Regions from separate parts of the Bacillus sp. SRL543 genome, predicted to be linked through region 2. Evidence: riboswitches for the same ligand, from Rfam matches in the RefSeq annotation. Region 2 holds a riboswitch; the other holds the start of a gene.

Region 1 (14,705 bases), 2.4 Mb from region 2:
TCTTTTTGTTGGGCCGGCTGCGCCTTTTTTCTCCCTCCTGCTATTCCTCCACTGAAAAAACTGCTCAAAAAAGATGGCAAGCAAAATGAGCAGCAGAAGGTTTCCGGCAAATGCCAGGACTCCCGTCCAAAAGGGTGACAGCCCCCAGAGTACTCCGAGCGGAACCACAATGGAAATGTCCATCCAGGGTGCAGCTGAGAATATAAAAATTACAAAATACTGCCAGAAAGCACTGGCAGATTGAGCCCATTCAATCATCGTTCTTCTCCTTTCTTCGGTATTGCTCAAATCATTTATTACTATTATATGAGCGCCAGTTTAATATAGGGTAAGATCTTGTTTAATGTTTGTTAAAAAAGCAGATAAATCTTTTCCAGCATATAAACGAAGGGCTGGAAGTGTGTCTGCGGCTATATTTGGAAGTAAACATCATGCTGTTAAAATCCAAACATACTTTTTGTAAACAGGAGAGAGGATATGCACAAAATATTGCTTGTGGAAGATGATATAAAAATAGCGGATCTGCTGAAGTCGCATCTCTTAAAGTATGGCTATGAAGCGGCTTTATGCACGGAATTCGATGAGGTAGTTAAAAGCTTTGAAAGAGAGCAGCCTGCGATGGTCCTGATGGATATCAACCTGCCGAGCTATGACGGTTTTTACTGGACACGCCAGCTCAGGCAGATGACCACCTGCCCGATCATATTCATTTCAGCCCGTGCAGGTGAGATGGACCAGATTATGGCATTAGAGCATGGCGGGGATGATTACATAACCAAGCCATTCCATTTTGAGGTTGTCCTGGCTAAAATCAAGAGCCATCTAAGGAGAGCATATGGGGAGTATGCATTGAATGTGAAGGAACGGAAGATTGAAGCTGAGGGGCTTATCCTTTATCCGGAAAGACTCTTGCTTGTATTTGAGGATAAGCAGGCTTCGGTCACAAAGAATGAGTGTGCGGTCCTGGAAGTCCTGATGAAAAGATGCCCCCGCTTTGCCAGCAGGGAAGCGCTGCTCGAAAAGCTGTGGGATGATCAGGCTTATGTGGATGAAAACACATTGAATGTCAATATGAACAGAGTCAGGAAAAAGCTCAAGGAACTATCTATAACTGGGGCGGTTGAGACTGTCAGGGGAGCAGGCTATCTGCTTCAAAATACCTGGAAGAGGAGCTGATTGGATTTGAAGCTCTTTTTTAAGGATCATTCAGGGGTCATATTTCTCCATATTGTCATGCTCTTTTCTGTGCTTATCATCTACCGTATGGCAGGATTCCGGGACATAAAGGTAAGCTTCTATACTGTTTTTTTTGGGCTATGCCTGCTCGGCGGTTATCTGGTTTTCCGTTATGCAGGGATGAAGGGATATTATGCACGGCTTTCGAATCCGTTTGCAGCTCTCGATGAATCAATTTCTGCCACCGGCTTCTATCCGATGGCGGAAGCCCTTGATCAGCTCTTGCTGAATCAATACCAGCTTTATGAGAACAAGCTTGCTCAATGGGAAAAAGATAAAAACGAACATCTCACTTTTATGAATCAGTGGGTGCATCAAATGAAAACCCCTCTATCTGTCATTGAACTGCTGCTGCAGGATGATGATGAAGTAAGCCGTGAAAGCATCAGGGAAGAGACGGACAGAATTCAAAATGGCCTGGAAACAGTATTGTACAATGCAAGGCTTAAATCTTTTGAGCAGGATTTCCATGCAGAGCCTGTCAAGCTAAGGGAGCTGTCTGCGAAACTGGTACAGGAGAACAAGCGCTTGTTCATCCGGAATGAAGTTTATCCTGAAATAGCTGCTGGAGCTGAGCTTATTGTTCATTCTGACAAAAAATGGCTCGACTTTGCAGTCTCCCAGATTCTGATTAATAGCATCAAATATTCAAAAGGTACTAATCAAAAGGTGACTATCTCCTTCTGGCAGGAAGGAGAAACTGTCATACTTGAAGTGAAGGACCGCGGTCATGGAATACCTGCCAGTGATATAGAGCGTGTCTTCCAGCCTTTCTTTACCGGCGAAAACGGGCGCCGTTTCCCGGAATCAACAGGAATGGGACTGTATCTGGTATCAGAAATCAGCATGAAGCTTCAATTTCAGCTGGAGCTGGAGTCCGAGGAAGGAAAAGGGACTGCTGTTCGTTTCCTGTTCAATGAGCCGAACAGCATCTTACAAGATTGTAAGGCTCGTGAAAGGAACTTCGATAGCTGAAGCAATCTCTCTCCTTTACTATTAAGGCATCAGAAGAAAGAGAGGAGAAGTTAGATGAATATGCTTCAGATTAATCGGCTGAGTAAAGTATATACAGGAAAGGTTTCTTACCGGGCGCTGTCAGAACTCAGCCTGGAAATCAGCAAAGGGGAGTTTGCAGGGATCATGGGCCCTTCAGGCAGCGGGAAGACTACACTGCTGAATATGATTTCCACAATTGATTCTCCAACCTCAGGCGAAATCCTGATAGAGGGAAAAGATCCGAACAAGCTGAAGAAAAGTGATCTTGCGAAATTCCGCCGGAGAGAGCTTGGTTTTGTTTTTCAGGATTTTAATCTGCTTGAGACGCTGACTGTGAAAGAAAATATGATGCTTCCTCTTACCTTGGAAGGTGTACGCGTCAGGGAAATGGAAGAGAAAGCAGAGAAAGTCGCAGACAAGCTCGACATCCGTCCGATCATGAATAAAAGGACTTATGAAATTTCGGGCGGGCAGGCACAGAGGGCGGCGATTGCAAGGGCGATCATCCATACCCCGAAACTCCTGCTGGCAGACGAACCGACAGGGAATCTGGATTCAAAGGCTTCACGCGATGTGATGGAAACTATGTCAGACATAAACAGGAATGACGGGACCACCATGCTGCTCGTCACCCATGATGCCCTGGCTGCCAGTTATTGTGACCGGGTTATCTTTATCAAGGATGGCAGGCTCTATAATGAAATCCGCCAGGGAGACAGCCGCCAGGTTTTTTTCCAGAAAATCATTGATATGCTTTCAATACTGGGAGGGAATGCACATGACCTTTCGTCAATTCGCGTTTAAGAATGTGCACCGCAATAAACGGCTGTATGCTGCTTATCTGCTGAGCAGCGCCTTTTCGGTCATGGTATTTTTCGTCTATGCGGTTTTTGCCTTCCATCCGGGCCTTAAAACAGAAGGAATCGGCGGACATGTTTCAACTGGGCTGCATTTTGCCGAGGCTGTTATTTATGTGTTTTCCTTCTTTTTTGTCCTTTTCAGCATGAGCGCATTCCTGAAATCGAGAAAAAAGGAGCTCGGATTGCTGGTTATGCATGGCATGACAGGCATGCAGCTCAGAAAGATGATCTTCATGGAAAACATGATGATCGGACTGGTTTCGATTCTGACAGGAATCGGGGCTGGCATGGTCCTTTCCAAGGCAATCCTGCTCGCAGCTGAAAATGTGCTCGGACTAAAAAAGTCCCTGCCTTTTTATATGCCCTTTGAGGCGCTGGGCCTTACAGCGGGTGCTTTTGTCCTGCTGTTCGCAGTTATTTCATTTTTCACAGTTTCCATGTTCAGGGGGAATCAGCTGACAGCTTTTATTAAAGGAAGCGCTGCTCCTAAGCCTGAACCGCGGGCTTCCCGCCTGCTTGCGCTGCTATCTGCCTTGCTTCTTGCCGCAGGGTATATGACTGCGCTTAAGGTCAAGGGGGTTTATGTAAGCGTGGCATTGGTGCCGGTCAGCACTGTTGTCATCATCGGGACCTATTTTCTCTTTACACAGCTCAGCGTGTATATCATCGGCATCTTAAAAAAGAATCCATCATTTCTGTTCAGAAAGACGAATTTGCTTCTTTTCTCTGATTTAGCATACAGGATGAAAGATAACGCCCGTACCTTCTTCATTGTTTCGATCGTGTCTACTGTGGCATTTTCAGCCATTGGGGCACTGGTCGGCTTCAGGACGGTCATGACAAAGGCAGTCCAGGAGGAGAATCCGTTTGCTTTTGATTACAGCAGCTATGCAGGAAACGAGAGGGAAGCATCCCAGGTTGAGCTTATTCATACTAAGCTTAAAGAAGAGGGGATTTCCTATCGGGAACTTAGGGCCCAAGGGCTTTACCAGACAGTCGGGGACAGGCAGGCGCTATTTGTAAAAAGCTCAGAATATAATCCGATAGCCAGAGCGGCAGGCGGTACTTCGGTAGATCCTCAAGGACACAAAGCAATCAAAATAATACCAATGAAAACACCTGCTGAACAAGAAAAACAAATAAATCTGACCCTTAAAGAAAGCGAGGAAACCATTTCCATAGCTGGAAATGCACAATCATTTGCGTTCCCTGTATATGAGAGCTTTTATGTAGTATCAGACAATAAGTTTGCTGCGCTGCAGAATTCTGCCAGCACACAGCATTTTTATATATTTGATGTGAAAGATTGGAAAAGTACATCAGATATCGGGGAAGAACTGGCGAAAGAGCTACCGATCAGCAGACTGGGAAAAGAATACAGCTTTTTCCCGCTTGCTCATGAATTGGATAAGATCGTCCAAGGGTATGGCGCCATCCTATTTGTCGGCCTATTTATCGGAGCCGTGTTTTTTGTTGCCGCCGGAAGCTTCCTTTACTTCAGGCTCTACAGCGATCTTGATGAGGATAAGAAGAAATTCTCCCGCATAGCAAAGATTGGACTGACGGATGATGAACTGTCAAAAGTGGTTTCAGTGCAGATCGGACTCCTGTTTTTTGTACCGGCAGGTGTTGCCGCTGTCCACGGTGCTGTTGCCCTTACCAGCATGCAGAATATGTTCGGCACTTCGCTCTTCAAGGAATCTGCGCTTGTGTTGGGAAGCTTTTTATTCATTCAGCTGGTTTATTTTATATTCATCCGTTCGGCATATTTGAAAAATATCAAAAAGGCACTCCGCTAAATGAAGCAGGACCAGAAATCAGGGTCCTGCTTATTTTTCGCAGGAAGCAAAACGGATTTGTTGACGCTCGATGCCTGTCTGCCTGTAAAATAGATAGATATACATAGAGATAATACAAACAGGGGGATGCTGATATGAACCGCTTCACTTATATGCTGCTGGTACTTTTGACAACTTCCCTAATGGGATCGTCCTTTGCTATTGGAAAAATCGGCCTCGATTACCTCTCTCCCCTTATGCTAGTGGGGCTTCGTTTTACCATTGCCGGGGTGCTGATGGCAGTCATTGTGCAGCGGAAGCCGCTGCCGGATACAATTACAGACTGGCTGAAAGTGTTCTCAATCGGCCTGTTTCAGACAGCTGGGGTGATGGGCTGTATTTTTCTCAGCTTAAGGACCATCACAGCAGGGGAATCGTCCATTCTTACCTTCAGTAATCCGCTGATTGTCGTTGTTCTTGGTACGCTCCTCTTCAGGCTGAAATATACAAAGATCCAATGGATTGGCGTCATTGCTGGATTTCTGGGTGTGATTCTTACACTTGGCTTTCAATTCCAGCTTGAATCAGGCACCTTCCTCGGTCTCGGGGCAGCTTTTTCATGGGCTATCGCGACTTTGCTGATCAAAAGGTGGGGAGGGCAATTCAATACCTGGGTTTTGACAGCTTACCAGCTTCTTTTTGGAGGAATCGTCCTGCTGGTTATGAGCTTGACGATGGAAAAAATTGAGCTTCACATTACGCCGTTATCAATCTTTATTGTCTTATGGCTTGCTGTGATGGCCTCTATAGTCCAATTCGCTGTCTGGTTTTATTTATTAAGCAAAGGAGATCCGGGGAAAACGAGTGCCTTCCTTTTCCTTGCCCCATTCTTTGGCGTGCTGTCCGGATGGCTTCTGCTGGGGGAGGCTGTCCATTGGTACGTTTACGCAGGGGGGGCACTTATTTTTCTCGGGATTTTTCTTGTCAACTGGACATTTAAAAGAAGCAGCACCCAATAAAGAGAGCCGCACCTTAGAAGGGCGGCTCTTTGCTGTTATCGGCGGATTATTCCTTGCTGCCGCCGTTTTCATCCCAATAGATATCTGCAAAAGCTTCAGATAATGCATCAACTGTCCGGTGGAGCTCTTCCAGATTATTATCGACTCCGCCAAGCTCTACCAGAATGGCTCTGTTCGAGATATCCTGGTTATATACTCCGTTTCCTTCAAGCTTTGTCTTCAAAAATACCCCGCGGCTCAGGCCCGGATATTTTTCTTCGACCTTAGCATTCAGTTTTTTTGTGTATTCCAGATTGGCCTGGTAGTTTTTATTTTCCTTGCCTACGATGAAATACAGCCGTGCATATGTTTTGCCGTTGATCGTCGCAGTCGTTTTATCCTTCCTGGCAGAATCGCGGTGGATGTCTATGAAATATTTTAAATTCGGATTTGCTTCTGCAGAAGCGTGGACGACTTCATTGGATACTTTATAGGAGGAAGAGTAGGTCCACTCTCTCTTCAGCAGCTCCTTATTGATATTGGTTTTATCCTGGGACGTTCCGATCCCTTTTTGCAATAGTGCTTCTGAAAGCTTGCTGCCCAGGCCGACAACATTGGCCCGTTCATCTGAAGTCACGGCTTTATTGGCGTCTTTTGTATTTTTCAAGAGCGGGAGGAAGGCCTCCATATTATGCGAATGATAAATCAGCACATCTGTTTTCTCAGGCTTCTTAGCCGGTTCAGCAGGCTTGTCCGCCACAGGCTGCTGCAGTTTTTCTTCCGCCACTTCCCGCTCATTCATAAGCACTTCTGCGGGAGGTGCCGATTCAAAAGGAAGGGAGGAAAGATCTGTTCCTTCGCCGGCAACCACAATTTCTGTATCAAAATAAACAAGGCCAGGAAGCTCTGTCCCGAGAAAGGTACGGGCATCCGTGGGCTTAACATTTGTGGCAAGGGAGAATAAAGCATCGGTCACATTTTCAAATGTGAAAGGGTCGCTGTCAGGAGCGAATGAATGATTGGCCGAGCTGATAAAATAAGTGAGAAGTTCATTGATTTCTATATTTCTCATAACACGTTCCAGAGACTTTGAGCTGAATTGAGTGTAGACAATGATAGAAAAGAGGAAAACGGCGGCAGCGATTAGTAGATAGATGAGATCTTTGTAATGTTTAACATTAACTGTTACAACTTTTATCATAAAAATTCACCTCAATTCACCATATGCCAGTCTGCAGGGGAGTATTCGATATGAGAAAAGTTTGGATTATAAAATTTTTAAAAGGGAGAAAAGAGCCCGCTGAACATTATACATCCGCCACATGAATAGTCTGCATAAAAATAGGAGAGTTTATAAGAAAAAGAAGCAGCAGCATGCTGATTGAAAAGTAGGGGAAAAAGATATGGCTGGACTTATCATTTCAATTATCATTTTTAATATTGCTGCTATAAAGTTCGGCAGGACTCTGACCGGCAATCAAAAGGTGCATATATGGGCCTTCACGATTGCACTTCAGCAGGCTTTTGATGTCATTATCGAATTTAAGTTCCATGGTTATTGGTATCTCAGCCGGGATCCTGATTTTGGCGGATTTTTGGCCCATACCATTCTGATCCCTCCTGTCAATATTATCTTTCTCAGCCGATACCCCCTTCAATCTCATTGGCTGACAAAGATCAGATATGTATTTTTTTGGGTAATCGCCATCCTCCTTTACGAATACCTCACTTTGCTTCCGGAGCCATGGGGGTATTTCAATTACGGCTGGTGGAGGCTGTGGCATGCAGCAATTTTAGATCCTGTTCTTTTCTTCCTTTTGATTATGTATTTTAAATGGATTCGGAAACTGGAGCGGTCTTTAAAGGATGAACTATGACAAGAAGCGGTAGAATTGAACCGGGAATATGGATGGACATAACTGAGCCCCGCCTTGAAGAGCGGGGCTTGCTGGCAGTTATTCATTGCTGCGCTGTTGGTCAATCCACCAATCTATATGATTCAAATCAAAAACGATCATATCGCCGAAAGGTCTTTGATGTGGGAGCTTCCGCTTTTGAATGAGATCCAGAATGGCGTCCTCAGACAGCGGATACTTAACTGCATCCAGATATTCTGCCAGTTCTTTAATGCTGTAAGCCTTCCTCAAAAATTAATCACCTCCCGCCAATCCTCCTTTATAGAAAGGAAATCTGGCGAAAAGCACTTAATAATTGAGTAGCTAAAATACTTTTACCCCGGCAATTACTCTCTAATCTTTCTTCGGCAAAAAAACTTCTCATTGAAAAGAAATCTATCCCCAAATGAAATATTTGCCATCGTTCTGAAAAAAAACCAAGGATATTGGAATAATAGATAAATAGGTCTCCTTAGAGACATTTGCCTTCTTTTTAGAAAACGGCACATTCAGCACTTGTATATTCAGGAAAAGAAACCGCAAAGGAAACTCAGTAAAGACAAATTATTTCTTTAAGAAAATAGGCTTGTCCCCCTGAAACGGTTATTTGCTCCCCCCGTCTAATATGGTGTAAAGATTAAAATACAACAAGATTGACAGAAGGGGGATTTGTAAATGAAAACAGCGAAAAAACTGGCTGCTTCAGCGCTTGTCGCCATGGGGATTCTTACATTCAGCCAGGGGTTTGCATCTGCTGAAGAATTTTATACAATCAAAAAAGGGGACACTCTCTATAGCATTGCCAGGCAATATGGCAGTACAGTCGGACAGCTGAAGCATCTCAATAAATTAAAGAGCGATCTGATCTATGCAGGCAGCAGATTGGAGGTTCCAGGGAAGATTACAGTGAAAAAAGGAGACACACTCTGGGGGATCGGCCAAAAATACGGTCTTAGCGTCGCTGAACTCAAGAAAATAAACGGACTGAGGAGCGACCTGATCCTGATAGGGCAGAAGCTGTCGGTCCATAAAAGCGGTATTGCTTCATATGATGCTGATAAGGTAAAATTGTCCGTTTCCGCCAAGAAAGGTTATACATTTCATATAGAAGAGCCGCGCCGCTTCCTTTTGGAATATGGGAGAAATGCCCGGTATTTTGCCAGGGTGGAAGTTCTTGACGGCAAATCAGTAATAGATGAGGTAAAGAAAAATTCTCTGGATTATCTTAGGACGATTGGCAAGCCTGAAGAAATGAAACCTGTCCAGCTTCCATTTTATAGAGACAGCATAATGGTGCTGCACGCACACAACAAAACTGATCAAGCAAACATCATTGTCAAAAAAGTAGACGGGAAGCTGCTGAGATTTACTATCCATTATGTGAACCAGGAGAAATCAGAAGAGGTTTATGAGACAATGATTTCTATTTTGGCAAGCGTGGAAGCGAAATAGTGCAAATGGCAAGGGAAGGGGATATTTTACCCCCTCCCTTGCCATTTTATTTTCAGGACTTTGAGGCAAAGCCTTTGCCTGAAGAGAAGAAAGGATGCTAACAAAGAAAATAGAGAGCGTTGCTTTGCTCTCTATCATAACAAGTTATATGGTAGTCCATTTTATTTTGAAAATAGCTTCAGCAGCGGATGCTTATTTTTGTCTTTCACCTTGATTTCCTCCATCACTATCCGATCTTGATGCTCAGAAATCCATTCTTCCATTTCTTTTTTATCTTTGCATTGTGTGTAGTAGGTTTCTCCGCCTTTTCCAACTGCATTAATGACATATCGGCAAGTGTTTCCCATAAATCCTCCCGTTGCTGTGGTGTTTAAAAGGTATTATGCAAGCATTCCAACATGGTTTCTTCTATTCTATGATACTCTTGTTTTTTACAAAAACAGAGGAGAAGAAACCGGATTTTCAAGTCATGATTTCCATTAATAAATCCTGTTCTGCCTTATCTTACTCACGAACTTAATGGCTGTCAACGGAAAACATAAAAGAAATAAAAAAAGAAAAAAACAGGTTGAAAACATGGTGAGGTCTTTGTAGAATAGAGGATTCACTCATTTTTTTGCAGATTGCTGAAGGTCAGATGTAAAAAAAGGGATATGCAGAAATTTGCTTATGCGGAAAGTTGGAAGTAAAATTATTTCAACACCTGAAAAATGATTCGGCTTAATCTCATATTGAGAGCGGAGGAACCAATTTTTGGGGCTCATCCTGCAGGAAGCAGGAGGGATGAGAATGATCTTTCGCCATCCTGCCCGTCAGCTAACTTCGTCGGCTAAAGCGAGTGAGGTCATATAAGACCGCCTAATGAGCAGCACCCCTGCATCCAAATTTGCAGGAGCTGCCTGGAGCCAGGATGGGTCTTTTTGTGCTGTATATAATCTGCGTACGTTTTAGAGCGGCTGTTTGCAGGGAAGAAAGGGAATGTGACTGTTTTTGCATTTCCGTTGCCAACGGGAGAGTTTGTGCCCATTAACCCGAGGGAACTATTTAGCCGGAATGAATGCTGCAGGTGTTCACTGATAATAAGAAGGAGAATCAGCTGTAATGAATATCGCGTTTTTTTTATTGCCTAAGAATGAACTGGTTTTTGTCTATGACCATTGGACAATGAGGCAAGCCATGGAAAAAATGGAGTATCACCGTTATACAACCTTCCCGATATTGAATAAAGAAGGCAAATATGTAGGTTCCTTATCAGAAGGAGATTTGTTATGGAAGCTCAAAAGCATGGGCAGGGTCGACTTTAATGAGATCCAGGAAGTGATGCTGAAGGATGTGCCGCTTCATAGATCGTATGAGCCGGTGCTCGTTAGCAGCGAGATGGAAGAAATCATTAATTCATCACTAAATCAGAATTTTGTCCCTGTTACTGATGACAGCGGCGTTTTCATAGGATTGATCCGCAGAAGGGAAATTATCGATTATCTGGCAGGCAGCTATAAAGAAAGGGACTTGTCTGTTCCTGGGGAGCAGAGCAAGACAACATCATAAGGAAGGCTGAGCAGCCACTTTTATACAGAAAGAATAAGTCCATACGATTTTGTATGGACTTTTTGGCGCCGCAGGGGTTTGGGGATGTTTTGACTCTGGATTGCTTTGTTTGTTAGAAAATGGCATAAGTTCAAGCATTTTTTTAGGAGATGCCCTAAAATGAAGGGCCTCTTAAAGGCGGTTCGCCCGCCTTTTAAAGAGAGCATTCCAAAATTGAGGATGATCATTCCGGAATCATTCATAATCATGCCTGATTCTCCAATAATCGTGCCTGTTTAGGCAATAATCATTCCATACCGGCAATTAATCATGCCGGTTTTCGCATTAATCATTCCTAATCCCATATGTTTACAAAAATCCATACAAAGTGCGATGCAGATGCTGCATGTCAAGCGGCAGGGTTCATGGCGTCCCGGCTCTTATTCTCTAAATAGCTTTAGTACTCTTGATAATGATTGTTGTCGGAAGGTATTGGGCTTTTTCATAAGAATACCAGCGGTTGCTGTGCCTTTTCCTGTCCTCCTCTGAAAGACGTGCTTCTTCTATGACTCTCTCGATTTTAAAACCTTGGCTGACCAGCGCATTGATATAGGTGCTTACCTTGTATTGCTGCATGAAAGCAGGTGTATCCCATCCCTCATGATTATATACGCCTTCTTCGTGATAAGGCTTATCGAAGATAATGGAGCAATCTTTGCTCCGGATTCTGCTGAAAAGTGGATGTTCCCAGCTGAAAATGAAAGTGCCGCCAGGCTTTAAATACCTATGGATATTAGCCAGCGTTTCCTTGAGGCTCGTGGTCCAGCCGAGAGCATAGATGGAATAGACAATATCAAAGTAACTATTAGGGAGCCCGGGATCATTCTCCATTGGGGATTCAAACAGCCTTACTGGCGCTGCAGCTCCTCCGAGCACGTGCTGTGCCGTATGTATCTGCTTTGGCGACAAATCGATGCCCCAAAGCTCGGCCGCACCCCGCCCGTCCATATAGAGGAGGGAATGGCCGCTGCCGCAGCCGATATCCAGCACCTTTTTCCCGGCAGGATCGCCAAGCAGGTTCAGTTCATCTTCCACAGGGGCGAGGGGACCATATTCCGGAAGCGGGTTCCTGCCAAAAAAACGCTCGGCGGAAAGATTCCAGCTTTCTTTGTTTTTCTCTAATATCTCTGTTTTCAATCAATTCAACCTCTTTCATTTAGGATCAAGAAGATAGGCTCCTTTATGTTGTGAGCTTTGTAGTATATTCTCCAGTTAAAGCTCCTGCTCCTTCAATATATCTTTGTAAGTAATGGAGCCTGCTTTTAAATAACCTGAATCCTGCCGTTTAAAGGAAGTGAACAGCAGGGTAAACATTATTATAAAAGGGGAATTATATATGAAAGCACATAGTGAGGATACCAGGAAAAACATGGGCCTGGCATTTTTTCTTAATTTAGCATTTACCATTATTGAAATTATCGGGGGTATCCTGACAGGCAGTATTGCCATTCTATCTGATGCTGTCCATGATCTGGGAGACTCCCTATCCATCGGATTATCCTGGTTCCTGCAAAAAAAGTCGGAAAAAGGCGCAGATGCCCGGTTTACTTTTGGCCATAAACGCCTTTCACTGCTGGGAGCACTTTTGAATGGGATGGTGCTTCTGGCAGGATCCGTGTATATCTTCATAGAAGCGGGCAAGCGGTTGTTAAACCCTGTTTCTCCTAACCCGGAAGGAATGATCTGGTTTGCGGTGCTTGGAGTAGCTGTAAATGGCTATGCTGCTTTCCGGTTGAAAAAAGGCGGAGGAGGGCTTAATCAGAGAGTACTTTCCTGGCATCTGCTGGAAGATGTCCTTGGGTGGGTTGCTGTTCTTATTGTCAGTGTGATCATGCTGTTTAAAGATATTCCAATTCTTGACCCGCTTTTATCAATCGGAATCACCATTTTTGTTTTAGTCCACGTGATTAAAAATCTTAAAAAAACATTGTTTATTATGCTTGATACCGTTCCAAAGGAAGTAAATGTCGAAAATCTCAGGAAGGAATTATTGGATATTCCTTCTGTGGAAGGACTGCATCATCTTCATTTCTGGTCAGTGGATGAAAATCATTCCGCCTTCTCAGTACATATAGAGGTGGCTGATCAGACAGATCGTGTAACGGCTTCGGAGATTAAGAAAACCATCCGGGGTTTGGCCAAAGATAAACAGGTTGCCCACTATGCAATCCAATTGGATTATGAGAGTGAACATTGCCCGCTCAAATAACATGGAAGTTGTACAAAAAGAAAGAACAGCTTTAGCGGCTGTTCTTTCTATTGTTATATAATTAATAACACTGCTATTTCAGCCATTATCAGCAGCAGGCAGATGATTCCGATGATAAACCAAAGCCTGCTGTTTGTTTTTAATATAAAATAAGCGGCTGGAACACATACAATTGCCAGTGAAATTAAAATGATGGATGCTCCTGCAAACATGCTTTCACTCCTTCCCGGCAGCTTTTTGTTTGCATAGCTGTATCATCAGACCCAATTCAAGATCTCAGCCAGCCTGGCTATCAGAAAGGTGACCAGGAACGCTATGCCCGTTGGAATGAGGAATGACCAGACCGTCCATTTCACGCTCTTGGTCTCTTTATAGATATTAACCAGGGTTGTGCCGCAAGGGTAATGCAGAAGGGAAAACAGCATCATATTCAATGCAGTAAGCCAAGTCCAGCCATGGTCGAGGAGTATGCCTTTCAAATCTTCTATTCCCTCCACGTCCATCAGCGCACCTTGGGATAAATAGCCCATCAGCAGGATAGGGAGGACAATTTCATTGGCAGGAAGACCGATCAGAAAAGCCATTAAAATAAAGCCGTCCAGACCAATCGCCTGGCCAACTGGATCAAGGAATTGGACGATATGCATGAGAATGCTTGCATCTCCAGCCTGTACATTTGCCAGAACCCATGTTAATATGCCTGCCGGCGCTGCTACTTTGACTGCCCTGACAAGGACAGACCATGACTTCGTCAGAGATGCCCGGATGACTGTATCGAAGAATTTCGGCCTTCTGTATGGCGGAAGTTCAAGTGTATAGTGAGTCGGTACTCCTTTTAAGGCTGTCTTCGAAAGGATCCAGGAAACCGCAAAAGTCACCACTATTCCAAACAGGACAATTCCGACTATAACCGAAGTAGAGACAAGCGTTTTCATGCCGCCCGTAAATCCTGCTGCCATGAATAGAGATGCCAGGACGATCAAAGTACCCCAGCGCCCATTGCAGGGAACGAAGTTGTTTGTCAGAATTGCCAGCATACGCTCGCGGGGCGACTCGATGATCCTGGAGGACATGACGGCTGCAGCATTGCAGCCGAACCCCATCGCCATGGTCAGTGACTGCTTGCCATGGGCACCGACCGTCTTAAAAATACGATCCATATTAAAAGCGACCCTGGGTAGATATCCGTAGTTTTCCAAAAGTGCAAATGTCGGGAAGAAAATAGCCATGGGCGGAAGCATGACACTGATTACCCAGCATGTGCCGCGGTATAATCCGAGAACAAGCATTCCATGCAGCCATTCAGGAGCATTCATCCAAACAAAAGCCGAAGATAAATATCCTTCAACCCATGTGAAGAAATTTGCCAGCATGGAAGATGGGATGTTAGCTCCTGCAATGGTTAAATAAAACACAGTTCCAAGGAGGACCAGCATGATAGGGAATCCAAGAAGGGGAGAGGTAAAGATGCTATCCAGCTTTTCGGTGCGCTGATCATATTTGTTTTTTGTGAAAGATACTCCTTCCTTCATGAGCTGATTGCTTTTATTATAGAGCTGCTCCACTATCCGGTCGCGTACGCCCGGTGAGGAAAGCTGTTCTGCATTCTTTATGAGATCAGCTGCCGATGGTTGTATGCTCTCCGGATGAAATTCCATTTACTTTTGCCTCCTTTTCTGCCTGAATCCTGATTT
Region 2 (14,705 bases):
TCCGCGATTGGCGGCATAAACAAAGCGGCCGTCAGAAGAAATATGAATGGCGCTTCCCTGGTTATTTTCATGGAATGTCTCAGGAATGGCCGCTACTGTCTGTATCTCTTTAAAGCTGCCGTCATTCGGGCTGTATTCGAGCACGATGACTTCGGAGCTCAGCTCTGTCATCACATAGGCAATATTCCTCTCCGGATGGAAAACAAGGTGCCGCGGCCCGCTGCCGGGCTTTGCAGCCAGTTTGGCCGTTTCCTTCAGCTGCCCATCTTTCAATGCATAAGTGATGATTTCATCTGTACCCAGGTCGACAGCCGCGATGTATTTTTCATCTGGCGTAAAACCTGCATAATGAGCATGCGGCTTTTCCTGGCGGTCTGGGTTTGGCCCTGTGCCCTCATGCTGGGCAACCGATGAAGCTGAAAGCAGGGAACCGTCCCCCGTCAGTCCGTAGGCTTCAATCGTACCTTTATGGTAATTGGCAGTCACTGCATAGTTCAAGTCTTTATTTACACTGATATGGCAGGGAGATGCACCGTCAGACAGCTGGCGGTTCAGTTCTGAAAGCCCGCCTTCATCGCTGATGGAGAACGCGGCAGCGCCGCCCTTTGCCCCCTCCTTTACGACGGAATAAAGGCGGGTTTTATCTTCGCTGATTGTCACATATGTAGGGTTTTCAAGCTCTGCGGCGAGCTTGACGTTTTCGAGCCTGCCGTTTTCTGTATTCAATTCAAAGAAGTAAATGCCTTTGCTGTCGCCTTTTGTGTATGTGCCGATAAATCCGGAAAAAATAGGATCTTTCATGGTCTTTCTCCTTTCAAAATGCGGATTGCCTTTATTATAGCATGAACCTTTTCAGCCTATTTAGCAGGGGACTCTGAAAAAGCCAAAGGACCTGGCTGATTTGCCAGGTCCTAGTTGGACAGTGCAGCCTTATCCTTTTGGATAGTCGGAATTTGGCTCCCGCGGATCAGTATAATCACGATTCACTTCATCTCTCAGTCTGTCTTCATCCGCAAAGGGATTGCTAACCACCTTATCGCTGAGCGGGGTATTCGGATCGATATTTTCATCCGTATAAGGGCGGTTTTGATCCTTGTGATCCTCGAATGCATTTTCTCCTTTATCCAGTTCACCAGGGTTAAGCGGATCGACTACATAGTTGTCATATTTTTCTTCCTGGTCTGTTGCCCGGATAGCTGTATTCCTGTCTGTGGTACCAACGAAGTCTTCGTCAGTTCGGCGGGCGGCATTGACAGCTCCTCCGGTGAAGATTGTTTCATCATCCGTCAGGCGGTCACGGTTCTGCTTATCCGGATCGACAAGGATCAGGATTCTGCCTTCTTTTACCTCTGCTTCATAGCGGTTGGCTTCTTCCTCCGGAATGCCCATGCCGATCAATGCCCCTGCCAGGCCTCCTGCGCCCGCTCCTACAGCTGCACCGGTCAGTGTTGCCGCAATCGGGCCTGCCGCAACAATCGGGCCAATTCCAGGAATCGCGAGGGCGCCGATGCCGACCAGCAGCCCTGTAAGCCCGCCTAATGCTCCGCCGGCAGCAGCGCCAGCTGCCAGGCCTTCTTCTGTCTTCGTTCCGGTTTCTTCACTAACGGCGTCAAGATCATCGCGGTTTTTGCTGATGACCGAAATGTCTTCAGCCCGGTAGCCTTCCGCTTTCAGCCGTTCAATTGTTTCAACTGCTTCATCCTCTGTTGCATATGAGCCTACTACACGCTTATTATCTTCTGCCATTTTCATTCCTCCTTATTCGTATAAAAGCTAATCTACTAGGGTACATACCCTCTTGTGGAAAACGCTTAAACCTTGCCGCGCCTGAAAAATATGGCAGAATACGCTGCGTGCCGGGACTCAAATGGGGGTTGAACATTGCAATACCCGGGGGAAATGCTTATGATATAATTGTCAGACTTTTTCATGGGAGAAGGGATTGCTTTGAAGAACGAATTGCTTAAGATTGGCACAAGAATAGTTGAAAGCAAAGAGCAGCTCGTCAAACATATATTTGAAAGAGAATGCCCTTTTTATAAGGAAAAACTTAAGAGGTCGACTGTTGCCAAAGAGCAAATAGCTGTATGGCGTACAGAGCTGATTCAGATCCTGGGTGAATCATTATATATGGAACAGAAGGAAAGCGGCCGCAGAATTGAAAAATGGGCCAGGAATACGGGAGAAACTGCGATGGAAAACGGTGTCCCCCTGGACGAATCCCTGCGTGTGCTGTCCCTTTTCCGTTCCGTTATTTGGGACGTCTTCACAGAAGAGCTGGAGAAAAATCAATTTGCTGCAGTAACGATGCTTGATGTCAGCAAAATCATCAACCCGCTCCTCGATGAAGTTGCGTATATATTCAGCAATATTTATATGAACTACAGCACGAGGAGAATTGAAGTCGCCCAGACTGCCCTTCAGGAGCTGTCCGTTCCGGTTGTGCCGATTTCAGCGGATATTGCCGTTCTTCCGCTTGTTGGAGTAGTAGATGAAGAGCGCGCAAAATTCATTATGGAGAAATGCCTGAAAAACAGCTCTGAGCTTCAATTAAAGCAGCTGTTCATTGATGTTTCAGGCGTGCCCATGATAGATACGATGGTTGCCCATAATCTGTTCCGGATTGTGAAGGCATTAAACTTAATCGGCGTGAAGGCAACTATGACAGGAATACGGCCTGAAATTGCCCAGACGATCGTGGCCCTCGGAATAGAGTTCCGGGAAATCCCGACAAGGGCAAATCTTAAGCAGGCGCTGATGGCAGCGGGATTCGAACAAACCAAAAGGTGATATTTGTGTGAAACTTTTATATAAAAGAAGAACTAATTAAATATAAAGTGATACACTGGGAATATCTATTAAGCAGCCTTCTGCAAAAGCGGGGAATCAAACATGAAGCTGGGATTAATCATAGTTATCGCCATTATCATTCTTTCTTTAATTTTCACCCTTATGCTGGCAGGCAAAAGTGATGCTGACTACTCTCAGTCAGCCAAGAGAAATACTGTCAACCTGACTGTGATTTATGCGGCAGTCATTCTGCTGTCTATTGTCGCACTGGGTGTTTATATTAAATGGGGAATCTAAAAAGTGAAGCGTATACGCTTCACTTTTTAATTTGCAGCCTGCCACTGTCTTTGAACCTGCTCCTGTGCAAGGCGGGCAATTTCCTCTTCTTGAGTCCCTCTATGTGCAATTACGTTTGTCATATAATTTTTTCCATCGTGGTTAACGGTTACGGTTACTTGTAACATGCTTTTTAATTCCTTTCTTAATGGTATGTTAGTATAGTGATACCATCATAAAAGGAAAGTAAAACCTGTTTGCTGAAATTTTCACCCCATTCTATCAGCTGGAATGGAAGGGGCATTTTCCTTCAATCGGCTTGATGTCATCGCCGATGAAATATTGTTTCCATTCCCGATGCTCAGGGTCACCGTAATGGCTGATATTCGGATGCTTTGGCAGTCCATCCCACTTTTCCACGCGTTCCCTGACTTTTTCCCGGGACATGATGCCTCCCTTAGAAGTGCCTTCAAGCCCCTCGAAAATCCTCCTCGGCTGGAAGCCCAGCACCAGGCTGTTTCCGAGATCCCTTGTTTTCCGCTGCTTATAGGCAGGAGCGTTTCCAAATACAAAGAATGGCTCTTCTGCAAAAGAGAACGCCCATAGATGATGGTCAGGATCCTCGGGATAATCCTTTGGCCACGGCTTTTCATCCTGATCATGAAGATGCTGCAGGATGTTCCAGAAATACTCGCGGTAATAGGGGATATCCTTCTCTTCTTCTTCAGGCTCCACAAACACAAACAACCCATGGCGGATAAGCTTCGGGGCGTCAAAAAGGTCAATGAACTGTTCCAGCGCCTTCGGAAGCTGTGACCAGTCGTCCCGTGAAATATACGCATAGCGCAGCTCCCCGCGGTTTTCTGCAGTCATGCCGAAATAGCAGGGGAATGTCTTATCTGTGACGGTTTGATGGAAGGTTTTATATTCTTCAATGACCCACGCGGGTACAATATCAGGGTTCGTCATATCTTCTTTTTTCAGCAATGCTTTTTGGATTGTTTTCATCATCATCTCTCCTAAAGTGGTTTTTTCCATGGTGCATGAAAGCCGGCTTCCCGCAGGAGGCCGGCTTCATCTCATGCTTTAAAAAATGCCTCTTTTCTGGTGGCTATTCATCTCTGTTTTCATTCATGCGATTGTTCTCCGGGTTTATCGGATCAGCGTTACCAGGCGTCATCGGCCGCGCCGGATCAGATCCACCAGCCTGATTGCCCATTGAGGCATCAGGAGTCATGGATTCTTTGATTTGGCTGGTGCGGGCATCTTTATTGATGCTGGTCTGCTCGATTTTCCGGTCAAGCTTTTGCAGGTACTTGGCTGCAAAATCCCTTCCGCCCAATCCGAAGGCAAGGCCAAAGGCAAGAGCCAGTCCGCCCAGGATAAGGATAAAGGCAGAGTTGACGATGGAATGTGCGACGCCAAGCTGGTCCAGGGCCATAAAGATGGAAACAGCCACGATTGCATATTGGGCCACTGAAGAAAGCAGGCGGAAATGAGGGCCTTCCAGCAGGCTGGAAAGCAGCTTGTTTACAAGGGTTCCGAGCCATAGTCCAGCCCCAAGAATGACAAGGGCTGCTAGAACATGCGGCAGGTAGGCTATGACACCGGTTGCCAGGGTGACAAGGAAGTCGAGCTTCAACAGGTTCAGAGCCTGTACAGCAAATAAGAGGACAACAATGATCTGCGCCAGATAGCCGATCAGCTGGGAGATCCCGCTCTTTGCAGCTCCAGTTTTATTTTTTTTGAATCCGATGCTATTAAAATAAGAATCTGCGCCGATTCGTTCAAGAAGGCCGGCAACCAGCTGCCTGACCCATTTTCCGAGCCAGATGCCCGCAAGGATAAAGGCAATGGCGACAATGATATTCGGAATCATGGTGAGGACATCGTTCAGCATGGCAATCGCAGGCTGTGATATTCCTTCCAGATCCAATTCTTCGAGAGCCGCGATTACGACCGGAATCATAATGAAGACAAATACGATATAGCCGGCGACAGATGAAAGGGTAGTCCCTTCAAACAGCTTGGAAAGGCCGAAGCGCCCGACAAGCTTTTCCGTGCCGATGCTCTGCAGGAAGCTCGTGACAATATCACGGACCAGCTTGGCGATGAACCAGCCGATAAACAGAATAAGGGCAGCGGCAAAGAGCTTGGGAATGAAAGCCAGGATATCATTGAGCATGCTGGCAAACGGCCCGGAAACCCCTTCGAGATTCAATGCCGACAGCACGGCTGGAATGAAAATCAGCAGAACCAGATAGAATACGATATTGGCAGCTTTATCGACAATATCAGAGGAATCATGATCGCCTTTGATGAATTTATATTTGTTCAGTGTTTCATGGACACGCAGCGTTCTGCCTGCCCGCTTGATGAGGAACTTGAGAGCGGATGCTGCCAGCCAGGCAAACAGAAGGATCAAGGCTGCCTTCAGGATGTTCGGGATGGCCCCCGTGATCGTCGAGAACATGCCGACAAGCGGAGTGGCAAGGAAGCTTAAGTTAAGGATATTGAAGAACCATATAAAGACAAAAATCAGTATAAGGATATAAACGATTTTGCTTATTATTTTTTCAGGGGAGTATTTCCTGTTTCCTGCTTCAGCAAACAGTTTATTATCAAGATTTGTTTTGCGGAGCCCCTTTAGTACCGCCTTCTCAACCGCCTTTGCAATGATCCATCCCAGCAAGAGGACGACCAATGCCAGCAAAAGGTCGGGAAGCTGGTTCAGGTAGCCGTTCCAGCCATTCCAAAACGCATAATTATTATCCAACTAGATCCACTCCTTTACATAGATATTTACATTTACCCAGAGAGTTAGCTGCTAAACAGGCCACAGGCAGCTGAATTGGAAAATAAAGTTTGGAAAAGCAAAACCTTTTTCCTATGAAGCAGTCTAATATTCAGGAAAACAAGAGGGGGATCGATCAGCTTTGGAGCATATTGTCCGCAAAGCCATGAAAGGGAATGATGAAGCTTTTCTTGATATCATCCGTTCCTGTAAGGCGGATTTGTACAAAACCGCACTCGCCTATATGCGAAATGAGGAAGAAGCTCTTGAAGCCGTCCAGGAAGTCACCTTCCGGGCTTACAGGAGCATAAAAGATCTGAAGCAGCCTGCCTATTTCAAGACATGGATCATCCGTATCATGATCCATTATTGCTGCGACAGGCTTAAGAAGCAAAACAGGCTAGTATATAACGAACAGCTGCTCCCCGCTGCGGGCGGGAAAGAGGATAATCTTCTATTTGAAATCCAGGATGCGATGGAGGCGCTCGATGACCGCTCCCGTGAACTGCTGACGCTGAAATACTTCCACGATCTGAAAATCAGGGAAGTGGCTGCCCTTTACAACCGCCCGGAGGGAACCGTGAAAACATGGCTCAATAAAGCGTTAAAATCATTAAGGGAAAAGCTTGAGGAAAGCGGGGGGAAGATGGATGTTTGAGAAGGAAGAAAAACAGCTTGAAGCCATGGGGGAACGGTATGGAGAGCTTCCCGTGCCAGATGAACGGCTGGAGGAAGCAATCATGAAAGGATTCCAGCAGGCTAAAGCAGCTTCTCCGAAAAAACGATTGATCAGAAAAAGGTGGCTGCCCGGTATTACGGCCGCCGTGTTATTGCTCGGCTTTTTGACCAGTATCAGAGTTTCCCCGGCTTTTGCCCACTATGTCGCAGAAATGCCTGGTATGGAAAAGCTGGTTGACCTCATCCGGTTTGATAAGGGATGGATATCCGCTGTGGAGAATGACTATATGCAGCCTCTCGGCTTGTCCCAGGAAAAAAATGGGGTACGGGTCACGCTTGATGCCGCCATAAGGGATGAGCGGGGACTGGTGGTATTTTACACAGTTGAATCAAAAGAGAAGCAGGTGCTTCATACAAATAAGATCAGTATAACTGGCGGTGAGGGAGAAGAGCTTCCTGTCAGTTTTTCCGGTTCCGGTGACAGCGCCTACACGGATGAGCCAGTCAAGTCTGTAAATGGGACAGCTGACTATCTATTCAGCGAAGACTTGGAAGGAAACGAGTTTAAGGCAGAGTTGGAGGTCAAAACGGAGAATGGGACAGAAACTTTCAAAATTGATTTCCCGGTTGAAAGCCCAAAAGTGAAGAAGAAGGTATATTCGTTAAATGAAACTGTATCAATTGAAGGGCAGAAAATTACATTCAAGGATATCACCATCTATCCACTGCGCGTGGCCATCCATGTGGCATTTGACCCGGACAACAGCAAGAAAATCTTTGCTCTTGATGATTTAAGGCTTGTTGATGAGAATGGAGAAGCCTGGTCTGGCATTGCCAATGGTGTGACAGCACAAGATATTAAGGAAAACGAGAAAATCATTTATCTGCAGAGCAATTATTTTAAAAAGCCGGAGGAGCTGTATCTTGCCCTGAATAAAGTGATGGCCGTTGATAAAGAGGATGCGGAAGTGGTCATAAACACCGAGACATTAGAGATTCTGAAGCAGCCCAAGGGTGATAAATTGTCAGGTTTAGTCTTGGAAGGAGGAAGCCTCTCATTTCAGGTTCAAGCAGATAAGGAATACAACCATCAGCTCTTTACAGCTGCAAAAGATGCAGAAGGCAGGGAGCTTGATGGCGGAAGCTCCTTCTATCGATCCGGCGGCTATGGTCTTGAGAAGGAGTTTGGCGTGGCCTTATCTGAAGCAGATCCTGCCAAGTATAAAAATCCCATTAGACTTGAACTAGCAGCATTTCCATCCTGGATTGAGGGAGAAGTGAAGCTTCGGCTGTATTAGAGACTGATAGGTTTGCAGAGGGTGAAAACCTCCATGTCCGGAACTTTATAAGGAGAAGCACTCTTCCGTTATAAGAAAGACCAGGCTGGAACAATGGGTTCCGGCCTGGTCTTTTTATGTGCATTCTGCCATTGATAAGGAGGTGCCGCCCGATTGATTCACCTGGACAAGCCGCCTCCGCTTTTCTCTCTGTCCAGCTCCAAAGCCTAGCCCCTCGAGTCATAAGCCACCCAAGAATTAAAGGCAAAGAACGCCTTTTATTCTTGGGCGTCTTATGCTTATCGGGGCTGAGCAAGGCTTTTCCGCTTTTCTTTACCCCAGCAAAACATCCTCACTAGGGTACCGGATCTTTTCCGGTCTTTGTTTGGCGAAGGAGAAGGCGAGTGTGAGCGGGCCGAGTTTGCCAAGGAACATGATGAAGATGATGATTTCTTTTCCGATTCCGGACAGGTCGGCAGTGATGCCCATGGACAGGCCGACGGTGCCGAAAGCGGAGACGACTTCAAAGATGATTTTAATAAAAGGCAGATCTTCTGTGATGCTCAGGATAAAGATGGCACTAAATACGAACAGAATGGAGATCGTTGAGATGGCCAATGCTTTTGTCAGATAGTTTCCGCTGATAGAGCGGCGGAAGATGACGATATCTCTTTTGCCGCGTATGAATGTAATGACGGCCAGGATGATGATGATGAAGGTTGTCAGTTTGATCCCGCCCCCGGTTGAGGCGCTGCCGGCGCCGATAAACATCAGAAGCAGCATGTACAAGACGGTTGCATCCTCAAGCCCGCCGATGTCAATGCTGTTGAAACCGGCCGTTCTGGGCGATACAGCCTGAAAGTAGGATGCCCAAAGCTTTTCCCAGCCGGTCAGCTGGGCGAGGGTCTGCGGATTATTGTATTCAAGATAAAAGATGACGGCCATTGATACAATATTGACCACAAAGGTGCCCGCAATCATCATCTTGGAGTGGAGCGAAAGCCTTCTGAATTGCTTTGATTTCCACAAATCGGCCAGTACGGTAAAGCCTAGGCCGCCGATGATGAAGAGCATGGAAATGACAATATTGATGACAGGGTCGCCGACAAATTGGCTCAGGCCATCCGGCCAGAGCTGGAAGCCTGCATTATTGAAAGCAGAAACAGAGTGGAAGAGGCTATAATAAAAGCCATCCGACCATCCGTACTTCGGAACCCATCTCAGGCAGAGAAAGAAAACGGCGATGGCCTCGATTGTAAAGGAAAAGATAAAAAGGTAGCGGACGAGGCGGATGACCCCTCCGATTGACGTTTGATTCAATGCCTGCTGGAGGACCAGGCGCTCCTTAAACCCGATTTTCCTTCCGAGCATCAGATAAATCAGAACAGCAAATGACATGATCCCGAGCCCGCCAAGCTGGATGAGGCACATGATGACAACTTCCCCGAACAGTGTATAGGTGGAGGCAGTGTCAGCTACTGTCAGCCCGGTCACAGTCATCGCCGAGGTGGCTGTGAACAGGGCATTGATCCACGAAACGCCTTTAACAGTTGAAAAGGGAAGCTTCAGCAAGGAGGCACCTAACAGGATGAAAAACAAGAATATAAGGGTCAGAAGCTGGGGAGGCGTTATATTTAGATATTTTCGTTTCATAATGGATGGTACTCCTTCTTCCTCAAAATGATGAAAACAAACAGGCCAGGGTTTTTGGACACAAAAAAGACCATTCTTATCCACGGAAAAGAATGGTCAATGCGCCCATTGGCCTTTCTCTCAATATGCTTACGGAGTTAGCTGCCGGATTAGGAATTGAGAGCTTCCTTCCTGGCCCGCGCCAGGATTCACCCCGGGCAGGTGCATCAGCAGCCTGCCTTATTGGTTCCCCCGTTCTTAACATAAGATTCAGCAAAGTTATGAAATTCAAGTGTGATTATAATAAATAAAATACTCCCGCACCCTTGCAAAGTCAATCAGGAAATTGTAAATTTTTCTGGACCAAAAAAACCGTGCAGGCTGCACGGTTTAATAAGATCATTTACCCTCCAGATGGATCTGGCGGTAATCATCCTCCAGAATGCTCATCATAATCGAATCGTGGTATTGGTGATCGTAGAATAAAGCATCGCGCTGGACGCCTTCCTGTTTGAAGCCGAGCTTTTCGTAGACATGAAGCGCCCGGTTGTTATAGTTGAAAACATTCAGCTCGACCCTGTGCAGATTCAGTACGCCGAACGCATAGCCAAGCATCAGTTCCATGGCTTCGCTGCCATAACCGCGCCCCTGGTTCTCTTCTTCGCTGATATTCACGCGGATATTGGCATTGCGGTTGGTGGCATCTATATCCTGAAGGGCGATATCACCGATCACTTCATGTGTTCCATCAAGGACAATCAATAAGAAGATGGAAGAAGAGTCCTCTGCTTTTTCTTTAATATAAGAGAAGATCTGGTCTTTCGAAAAAGCTTTTTTCAGCCCGGTGAGCTTTCGTGACTGTTCATTGTAGAGCAGCTTTATATAGGTATCTGTATCCTCTGTACTGATCGGCCGTAAAAAAATCCGTTCGCCCTGCAGAAACCGTATTGCATCCATTCGAACTCCTCCTTGGAATTTTCTAATTACAATATAATCCACTGAAGGACAGATAAAAATAGATATTTTATCACTTTCAGCAATTTATGCATCAATGATAATTGAAAAAGCAAAAGTTGGGTAAATGTAATAGCAGATACACTGTTCGAAAGAGGGGGCCTTGGCCAGGATGGATTATAAAAAAGGAATACTTATTTATAATGGAAACGCCGGACAAAAGAATATGGAAAAATCCCTGGCAGCCTGTGTCCCGATCTTGTCAGCGGAGCTGGATTCCCTGATTCTGCTGCCAACCAAAAGGGAAGGGCATGCAAGAGAGCTGTGCAAAGAATATGGGCCTGAAGTGGACGTGGTTTTCATTCTGGGCGGAGACGGGACAGTACATGAATGCATCAATGGATTGGCGCCGCTTGAGACCCGGCCGGCCATCGGCATTTTGCCTGGCGGGACATGCAATGATTTCTCAAGGACACTGGACATTCCCCGGAATCTTCGTGATGCCGCGCTTGCCATGATCACAGGGAAAGCAGAGCCGGTTGACATCATGCAGGCGAATGAGGATTATTTCCTCAATTTCTGGGGAATCGGGCTGGTGACGGAAGCTTCGGAAAATATCAAGGCAACAGAAAAAAACCTATTCGGCCGGATCGGCTACTTCTTGAGCGCATTGCGGACGATCAAGGAAATGGAGCCCTTCCATGCATCCATTTTTGTAGATGGGACGGCTATAGAGGAAGATGCCGTCATGATCCTCCTCGCCAATGGCCGGTATATAGGAACCAATGCATTGCCTTTCAGGGATCTTGATTATAATGACGGACTGGCTGATCTATTCATTATAAAAGATGCCAATCTTGCTTTAATGAAAGAAGCCCTTACTGAAGAAAGCATGGAAGCGAACGAGAATATTCTCCACTATAAAGGGAAGGAAATACAAGTAAGCACAGACAAGAAGATGGAAGCCGATATGGATGGAGAGGTTTATTCTGTGACTCCCTGCCAGATACGGGTCCATGAAGGACATGTGCAAATGATAAAGCCAGGACAGCTTTAAGGGCTGTCCTGGCTTATGGTTGTTTCAGAAGGCTCGTTCAGCGCTCCGATTTCTTTCAGGATAAAATAGAATCCGCCAGCCGATACAATGGTAAAGCCCCAATTCAAAATCTGCCTCAGCACGATTCCCTGGTCAAAGGCATCGACGCCATATTTTCCAATGAGCCACACCTTTATGGAAGCGAGAAGAATGAACTTCAGGGCAAAGCCCGCTGTGATCAGGCTGAAAATCATCAAGCTTTTGCTTTTAAAGAAAACTTCCTTCATGCTGCCCCTGTTTTTTCCCTGCAGCTCCATAAAATCCAGAGTGAAATAGAGGAAGACGGGCTTTCTCAGCACGATCGTCAACAAAAACAGACAGCCCAGTACATAAGAATAAATGACATTATTCCAAAGCAGCTGAAGGGCAGAACCGGCAAGTACATCTATCATGGTCCCGATCACCAGGTTCGAAAGAAGGAACAGGCCGAATAGATTGATTTTCTTCAGCTGGAAGAAGCGGTACAGTGTATAGATGATGCCAGGTACGGAAGACAGGATCATCGCCAGATAATCACCGAGCATGTCCCGGCCATAATTCCAAACCACAAGAGGGAGCACAACATAAAAGAGGATGTCCGGCACCATTGAATTTTTCTGCATAGAACTCTTGCCTGCCTTTTCAAAAAGATTTCAGTACTTAAATATTCCCCATAGAAGGAGGAACTCCTTTATTTTCTTAAAGGAGCATACAAAAAAAAAGAGCCGTCCGGCTCTTTTTATGCTAGAAAGGCTTTCAGCATCCAGATTTTCTTCTCCAGATCTTCAATCAGTCCGATAGCAAGGTCTTCTGTGACCGGATCTGCTTCTTCATCCGCTAGTCCTGCCAGCTGCTTTAGCTCAGAGCTGATAATGCCGTAGTCTGAAATAAGGGAAGCGGCCATTTCTTCTGCTGTTTCTTCGCTGCCATTATCCTCGATGGACGCATGCTCAAGGAACTCACTCATTGTGGCAATCGGCCTGCCGCCAGCAGCTAATGCCCGTTCCGCAATTGTATCGACATTGGCTGCCGCTTCATTATAAAGCTCTTCAAATTTCTCGTGCAGGGTGAAAAATGCAGGTCCTTTCACAAACCAGTGAAAACGGTGAAGTTTAGTATATAGGACGCTCCAGTTAGCGATCTGTTTATTCAGGCTGTTTATTAAAGTCATAGATAATTCCTCCTCATATTGTCTGTATCTACATTATATCAAATATTAATTTAAAATCAATATTTATTTATAATTATTATAAATAAAAAATTAATATAAAAAAACGGCCGGGATGGCCGTTTTGAATCAGACTGTTTTCTTTTTTTTGCGCATAACCAGATAAATGATATATACGATGACAATCAAGGCTCCGCCTATGAGGGTGACCATACCGAAATTCTCTTCGATAAATGGCCGTGCTTGTGCGCCAAGCACCATAATAAGGGCGGCTTCAAGGAAGAAACGGGCGCCTCTGCCTATGATGGACCAGATGATGAGGGTCCGGAGCTGGACTTTTGTGATGCCGGCAAAAATAGTGAACACTTTATAAGGAATTGGGGTAAAGCCTGCAATCAGGATGGCTACTGGCCCGTATTTATTGAAATAATTTTCTACTTTCTGGATTCTTTCTTCAGAGATGATATACCGCAAAACAGGGCGGCCCAGTTTTTTTCCAATGAACCATCCGAGAATGGCGCCCAGGACGGATGCCACGGTTGTGATGAATGCATACCAGATGACGCGGTCCGGATTGGAAATGCCCATTGGGATTAATAGTACATCCGGAGGGATGGGGAAGAAGGATGAGTCGGCAAAGGACACAAAAAACAATCCAAAAATACCATACTCCATAAGCCATTCTTCAATCGTGTGAATCAGTTCTGACATAACGGATCTCCTTTAGCAGCTTCGTTAAATATCCTCAAGCCCTCTTGTACAGAGCTGAAGGACAGCACACGAGAAGTATATCATTTACTGTCTGCCAAGTCATGCAGGAGTCCGGTAATTACAAGAATTTTCATAAAGACCAAGGGGGCCTTACCGCTGGCCGGCTGATCCGGCGTTTCCTTTACCCGATAAGAATAAAAGGGTATACATCTGTCTTGCAAGAAGATAGATGAATGCCCCGATCAGGATGGCGAACAGGTCGAGCCAAAGCCCATTCTGGTATCTTTCAGGCTGTTTGAACCAGTCAAGCGATGTCAAACCCGAGATAAAAGCAGCCGGGACAAGAATGACCATCCATGGGCTTTGCAGCCATTTCACTTTATAAGCCTGTGACACAGCTTCATACAATATCTCTGCAATCCCTGCAAGGAAGAACACAAGCATATAGGTGGAGAAAAGGTATCCTGGTTCAAGCCCGAACTCATATTGCGGGTTATAATACACCATTGTTTTATATGATATGAGGTGCAGGGCAGCTGTCAGAAAAATCGTGCTGAAGAGGAACCTGAAAATTTTATAAAAAGGAAAAACAGCTTTCTTCAGCTCCGAGCTGATTTGCTTTTCATTCCCAAAGCTTCTGATTGCTTCCCCGGCAGCTTCTTCCTCGGACCAGCCGAAGGCCATCAGCTCTTTTGCATGCTCTTCAAGATGGGAGGTCATTTCAAGCCGCAGCTCTTCCCGCTCAGCATTGTCCATTGGCAGACCATCAACGATATTTTCGATGTACTGATCGATTTTTCTCATGAGTAGCCCTCCGAAAATTTGTGGATTAAGTCGCTGATCTTGTTCCAGTTTTTAAGCTTTTTGCGCAATTCTTTGCGGCCGTCTTCGGTGATGCTGTAATATTTCCGCCTGCTGCCCTCAAGCTCCTGGTGCCAGTAGGAAGTGACAAATCCTTTTGCCTCCAGCCGCTTGAGAGCGGGATACAGAGTTCCCTCATTCATGCTGTATGCTTCATCGCTCTTCTTGCGGATTTCCTTTGTCATTTCATATCCATAGCTGTCTTTTTCGGAAAGAAGGGATAATAGAAGGATATCGATGCTTCCTTTTAAAAGTTCTTTATCCACGAAGGGTACCTCCAGGTTCATTTGTATACATTGTACTTCAATGTACATTGTTATACAAGGTAAAAGGCGAAGGGTAATGAAATCAGTTACAATGGGTATAGAGATAACAAAGGAGTTTTTAGATGGAAATTTTACTTTTTTTATTGCTTGGCGGAGTGATCAGTGTATTGTCCGGCTTCTTTGGAGTAGGAGGAGGATTCATCCTGACGCCTGTACTGTTATT

What was found. A riboswitch is a leader RNA that binds a small molecule or an ion and turns the genes downstream of it on or off. The one in region 2 is predicted to bind cyclic di-AMP.
Region 1: another riboswitch for cyclic di-AMP. It lies ahead of AC4E8B_RS14065 (CBS domain-containing protein); the one in region 2 lies ahead of AC4E8B_RS01340 (TrkH family potassium uptake protein).

What each region holds. Positions count from the first base shown of each region.
Region 1 is NZ_OZ481794.1:2,752,211-2,766,915, reverse strand. Features, by position in the region: gene AC4E8B_RS14120 (small multi-drug export protein) at 1-258, opposite strand, end outside; gene AC4E8B_RS14115 (response regulator transcription factor) at 478-1,176, shown strand; gene AC4E8B_RS14110 (sensor histidine kinase) at 1,183-2,211, shown strand; gene AC4E8B_RS14105 (ABC transporter ATP-binding protein) at 2,272-3,036, shown strand; gene AC4E8B_RS14100 (FtsX-like permease family protein) at 3,011-4,891, shown strand; gene AC4E8B_RS14095 (DMT family transporter) at 5,026-5,889, shown strand; gene spoIIP (stage II sporulation protein P) at 5,936-7,069, opposite strand; gene AC4E8B_RS14085 (hypothetical protein) at 7,272-7,745, shown strand; gene AC4E8B_RS14080 (hypothetical protein) at 7,824-8,015, opposite strand; gene AC4E8B_RS14075 (LysM peptidoglycan-binding domain-containing protein) at 8,439-9,215, shown strand; gene AC4E8B_RS14070 (hypothetical protein) at 9,377-9,562, opposite strand; cyclic di-AMP (ydaO/yuaA leader) riboswitch at 9,923-10,061, shown strand; gene AC4E8B_RS14065 (CBS domain-containing protein) at 10,317-10,763, shown strand; gene AC4E8B_RS14060 (class I SAM-dependent methyltransferase) at 11,190-11,939, opposite strand; gene AC4E8B_RS14055 (cation diffusion facilitator family transporter) at 12,139-13,011, shown strand; gene AC4E8B_RS14050 (hypothetical protein) at 13,065-13,223, opposite strand; gene AC4E8B_RS14045 (nucleoside recognition domain-containing protein) at 13,269-14,669, opposite strand; gene AC4E8B_RS14040 (FeoB small GTPase domain-containing protein) at 14,629-14,705, opposite strand, start outside.
Region 2 is NZ_OZ481794.1:229,179-243,883, forward strand. Features, by position in the region: gene AC4E8B_RS01295 (lactonase family protein) at 1-801, opposite strand, end outside; gene AC4E8B_RS01300 (general stress protein) at 931-1,746, opposite strand; gene AC4E8B_RS01305 (STAS domain-containing protein) at 1,948-2,790, shown strand; gene AC4E8B_RS01310 (hypothetical protein) at 2,893-3,087, shown strand; gene AC4E8B_RS01315 (BA3454 family stress response protein) at 3,114-3,254, opposite strand; gene AC4E8B_RS01320 (YqcI/YcgG family protein) at 3,349-4,074, opposite strand; gene AC4E8B_RS01325 (mechanosensitive ion channel) at 4,178-5,842, opposite strand; gene AC4E8B_RS01330 (sigma-70 family RNA polymerase sigma factor) at 6,003-6,518, shown strand; gene AC4E8B_RS01335 (DUF4179 domain-containing protein) at 6,511-7,836, shown strand; gene AC4E8B_RS01340 (TrkH family potassium uptake protein) at 8,149-9,468, opposite strand; cyclic di-AMP (ydaO/yuaA leader) riboswitch at 9,581-9,733, opposite strand; gene AC4E8B_RS01345 (GNAT family N-acetyltransferase) at 9,847-10,404, opposite strand; gene AC4E8B_RS01350 (diacylglycerol/lipid kinase family protein) at 10,574-11,458, shown strand; gene AC4E8B_RS01355 (VC0807 family protein) at 11,455-12,099, opposite strand; gene AC4E8B_RS01360 (Dps family protein) at 12,216-12,647, opposite strand; gene AC4E8B_RS01365 (YqaA family protein) at 12,774-13,355, opposite strand; gene AC4E8B_RS01370 (permease prefix domain 1-containing protein) at 13,506-14,159, opposite strand; gene AC4E8B_RS01375 (PadR family transcriptional regulator) at 14,156-14,482, opposite strand; gene AC4E8B_RS01380 (sulfite exporter TauE/SafE family protein) at 14,605-14,705, shown strand, end outside.